DNA from 2 places in the Nocardiopsis synnemataformans genome. Region 1 is predicted to be linked to the other one. Evidence: predicted binding sites of a transcription regulator. Region 1 holds the regulator's gene; the other holds the start of a gene.
What was found. Region 1 encodes LexA, which represses DNA repair genes until DNA is damaged. Its sites were predicted from a motif close to TCGAACANNTGTTCGA; they were not measured.
Positions count from the first base shown of each region.

Region 1 (2,198 bases):
GGGAGACCTGCGTGTCCTCCTCCCCCCACAGCACCAGCACCGGGGTCCCCCCGGGCAGGTCCTCCGCCAGTTCGACGGGGTCGAAGGCGTCCATGTAGGCCAGGAAGTCCTCGTTGGCGAGGGTGTAGACACCGAGCACGCCCCCGCTGGGCATCTCCACGTCGCTGAGCGCACGTCCGGATCTGATCGCGGCCCGTCCGGCGCGGGCGTCGGAGAGCAGCTGGACCACCTGTCTCTCCTCCACCTGGCCCGAGGCCTCGACGGTACGCATCTGCTCGGTGAGCTGGCGGTCGACCAGGTCGAGGTAGCGCGTACCGGGAGGCGCGGCGAGTACGAGCGCGGGGGAGGGGTGCTCCGCACCGATGAGCTCGTGGGCGCGCAGCGCGTACAGGGCGCCCTCGCTGTGCCCGACGACGACCACCCGATCGGGGTCCACCTCGGGCTGGGCGACGAGTTCCTCGTAGGCGGCCGCGACCTGCTCGTCGAAGATCACGGGGTCCACAGGTGCGATCTCGCCGGGACCCGGCGTCTCGAAGTCCGGACCGCTGCCGTACTTGTCGTAGCGCAGCGAGGCCACCCCGACGTCGGCGAGCACGCGGGACAGGTTCTGGTTGGTACCGGCGTTGGGGCGCACGGAGCTGTTGCCGTCGCGGTCGGTGGGACCGCTGCCGGAGATGATGAGCGCGCCCGGAACGGTGCCGGAGACGCCCTCGGGCGTCCGGAAGGTGCCCGACACCTCGTGCCCGCCGCCCTCGAAGGCCACCTCGCGCTCGACGCCGCCGACCCCCGGTGCCTCGGCGGCCCCGTCGTCGGCGGGGGCGCAGGCGGCGGTGGACAACAGGGCGGCGCTGACCGTACCGACCAACGCGGTACGCCAGCGGGCGGCGGGGGAGGAGGCGCGTGTGAACACCTCCTCAGACTAGCGGCCCGCGCCCGTCGGCCCCGCGTCGTCCACAGGGGAAGCGCCCCCGATCCCTCCGAGGGGAGAGGGACCGGAGGCGCGGGTACGCGGGCTCTCAGACGCGGCGCATGACCGCGACCACCTTGCCGAGGATGGTGGCGTCGTCGCCGTTGATCGGCTCGTAGGCCTCGTTGCGCGGCATCAGCCACACGTGGCCGCCCTCCTCGCGGCGCAGCACCTTGACGGTCGCCTCGTCGTCGAGCAGCGCCGCCACGATGTCGCCGTTGTTGGCGTCCTGCTGCTGGCGCACCACCACCATGTCGCCGTCGGTGATGGCGGCGTCGGTCATCGAGTCACCGACCACGGTGAGCATGAACAGGCGCCCCTCGCCCACCAGCTGACGCGGCAGGGCGAGCACGTCCTCCACCGACTCCTCGGCCAGGATCGGACCGCCGGCGGCGATCCGGCCGACCAGCGGCACGGCGGCGGCGCGCGAGAGGTCGATGTCCTCGGGGACCAGGGTCCGCCCCGAGGCGCGCCCGGGCGTGCGCAGCTCGACCGCGCGCGGCCGGTTCTGGTCGCGGTGCAGGTAGCCCTTGCGCTGGAGGACCTTGAGCTGGTGCGCCACGCTGGACGGGCTGGACAGGCCGACCGCTTCCCCGATTTCCCTTATCGACGGGGGGAAACCCCGCTCCCGGACATAGCGCTGGATGCAGTTCAGCACGCTCTGCTGGCGCGCGGTGAGTTTGGGGGCTTCGGGCGTGGACCCGCCCGCGTTCTCCGTTGGTGCGAGAACGGTGGCGGTATCTGCGGTTCCGGGATTCTCCTCCGGCACGGCCGGGCCTCCTCGGCATTCGGTTCGGTCAGGGCCTGCTTGTGTGACTGGCCACCCCCGGTCCGCGACCGTGCCGACCTGGGGGTCCACGTGATGGCGAAACCGGTGTGAAATCAAGGTCAACTTTAGTCGTTGCACACGGTGATATCAAACAAGCGTTCGAGGCCGGGGACAATTGCCGCAGCGCGTATTCGCGGTCAATTTCCGGCCTGCACTTACGTGTGTACACGCGTTCACGCGCTGTTGTCCCCGGAATGTGCGAACGCGTGCCCGCGACAGCGGTTCCGGCCAGGTGCGGGGGTCTTATCCTGGGGCGTCGGATCGACCGAAATCCCGGTGACACCGGGATTCCGGCGCCCGCCGCCGGGGCGCGGCGGCTCCGGTCGGCGACGCTATCCTTGACCGCGGTGCCGGGTCCCCGGAGCAGCCCGACCGCGCCGACTCCCCCGCCCCACCCCGCCG
Region 1 is NZ_CBDRFA010000003.1:65,619-67,816, forward strand. It holds gene ACSIH6_RS02395 (alpha/beta hydrolase family protein) at 1-910, opposite strand, end outside; gene lexA (transcriptional repressor LexA) at 1,017-1,736, opposite strand.

Region 2 (2,198 bases), on a different contig from region 1:
GCCCGTGCCGCCGCGTTCGGCGAGTTCCCCGGTGTCCTCCACGAACCCGGGGGCGGCGAGGATCTTGCGGTGGAAGTTGGCCGCGTGCAGGGACTGGCCCCACACGGCCTCGTACACCTCGCGCAGCGCCGTGATGGTGAAGGAGGGCGGCAGGAAGGCCGTGGCCAGCGGGGTGTACTCCAGCTTGGAGCGGGCGCGCTCGACGGCGTCGGCCAGGACGTGGCCGTGGTCGAAGGCCAGGTCGAGTCCGGCGCGGGCGCCGTCGCCGTGGCCGAGGTCGCGCCAGGGGATCCAGGCGGCCTCCTCGATGTCCCGGCCGGTATGCGGGTCGGGCAGGTCGGGGGCCAGCAGGACGTAGGCGACCGAGAAGACGCGCATGCGCGGGTCCCGGTCCCGGGCGCCGTAGGTGCCCAGCTGCTCCAGGTGCAGCTCGGTGGGCAGCAGGGTCTTCTCCGAGAGCACGCGCAGGGCGGCGTCGGGCAGGTCGGGGTCGGCGGGGCCGTCCGGTCCGTCCTGGGCCCGGACGAACCCGCCCGGCAGCGCCCACCAGCCGCGCTGGGGGTGCGCGGCGCGCCGCGTCAGCAGTACGTGCGGCGCGCCCGACCGGATGGTGAGGGCGACGACGTCGACGGTGACCGCGGCCGGGGCGAACGCGTGCGGGTCGTAGTCGGCGAGGAACCGGCTCTCGCCCTCCTCGTGCCGCGGGTCGGCCACGTGCGCCTCCAGTTGTTCTCAAGTTGAGTATTTCTCGAACTGAGAGCAACTTAGCACGCGTTTGGTGTCCCGTCCATCCCTTTCCTCCGGAACGCGAAGACGGGGTGCGGGTCGAAGCCGTGTGGTCGCGCCCAGTCGGACGACTACGCTCGCGACAGGGTGGCCCACGTCCGCGGCCGTGCCGTGGCGGGTTCCGGTCCGGATCGGCGCCTTCGGGAGTGGACACGCCCGGGCGGTCCGGAGGCGCAGGTCGGTACCCGCCGCTAGCATGTGTACGAACGGACGTTCGAGAAGATGAGGGTGAGGCGCGTGCGCGTGTTGGGGATCGACCCCGGGCTGACCCGGTGCGGTGTCGCCGCCGTCGACGGCGCCATCGGCCGACCGCTCACCCTGCTCGGCGCCGACGCCGTGCGCACCAGCTCCGACACCGACCTGCCCCACCGGCTCGTGGGCATCGAGCGCGGCATCGAGGAGTGGCTGGACCGCTACCAGCCCGACGCCGTCGCCGTCGAGCGCGTCTTCGCCCAGCACAACCTCAGCACCGTCATGGGCACCGCCCAGGCCAGCGGCATCGCCCTGGTCTGCGCCGCCCGCCGCGGCCTGCCCGTGGCCATGCACACCCCCAGCGAGGCCAAGGCCGCCATCACCGGCAACGGCCGCGCCGACAAGGCGCAGGTCGGCACCATGGTGGCGCGTATCCTCGGACTCGACGGGCCCCCCAAGCCCGCCGACGCGGCCGACGCCGTCGCCCTGGCCATCTGCCACATCTGGCGCGGCGGGGCCCAGGCCCGCGTCGCCCAGGCCCAGCAGGACTTCGCCCGCAAGGTGGAACTGGCCCGCCGCACCCGCGGCCGCTAGCGCCCCGCCCCCAGGAAGGAGAGGGGCACCCTCCCCGGTGCCCACACCAGATGATCGCGTTCCTCACCGGCCGGGTGGCCGCACGCGGCGCGGGCACCGCCGTCATCGACGTCGGCGGGGTCGGCATGACCGTGCAGTGCACGCCCTCCGCGCTCTCGCGCCTGCACGTGGGCGAGACCGGGACCGTGGCCACCAGCCTCGTCGTGCGCGAGGAGTCCCTGACCCTGTTCGGGTTCGCCGACGACGACGAGAAGCACCTGTTCGAGCAGCTCCAGACCGCCTCCGGGGTCGGCCCCCGCCTGGCCCTGGCCATGCTCTCGGTCCACAGCCCCTCCAGCCTGCGCCACGCCGTGTCCACCGAGGACACCACCGCCCTCACCCGCGTGCCCGGCGTCGGCAAGAAGGGGGCCCAGCGCATCGTCCTGGAACTGCGGGGCAAGCTCGACGCGCCCGTGCTCACCGACGGCACCCTGCCCGGGGCCGAGGCCGCCGCGTCCGGGAGCGAACCCCACGGCGCCTGGCGCGGACAGGTGGTCTCCGGCCTGGTCAACCTCGGCTGGTCGGCCAAGGACGCCGAGGCCGCCGCCTCCGCCGTGGCGACCGAGGCCGAGCACACCGACGACGTC
Region 2 is NZ_CBDRFA010000002.1:173,527-175,724, reverse strand. It holds gene ACSIH6_RS01835 (NUDIX hydrolase) at 1-714, opposite strand, end outside; gene ruvC (crossover junction endodeoxyribonuclease RuvC) at 1,024-1,572, shown strand; gene ruvA (Holliday junction branch migration protein RuvA) at 1,623-2,198, shown strand, end outside.
Region 2: ruvC (crossover junction endodeoxyribonuclease RuvC) is a predicted target of LexA. The motif match lies at 989-1,004, and genes of this name have one in related genera.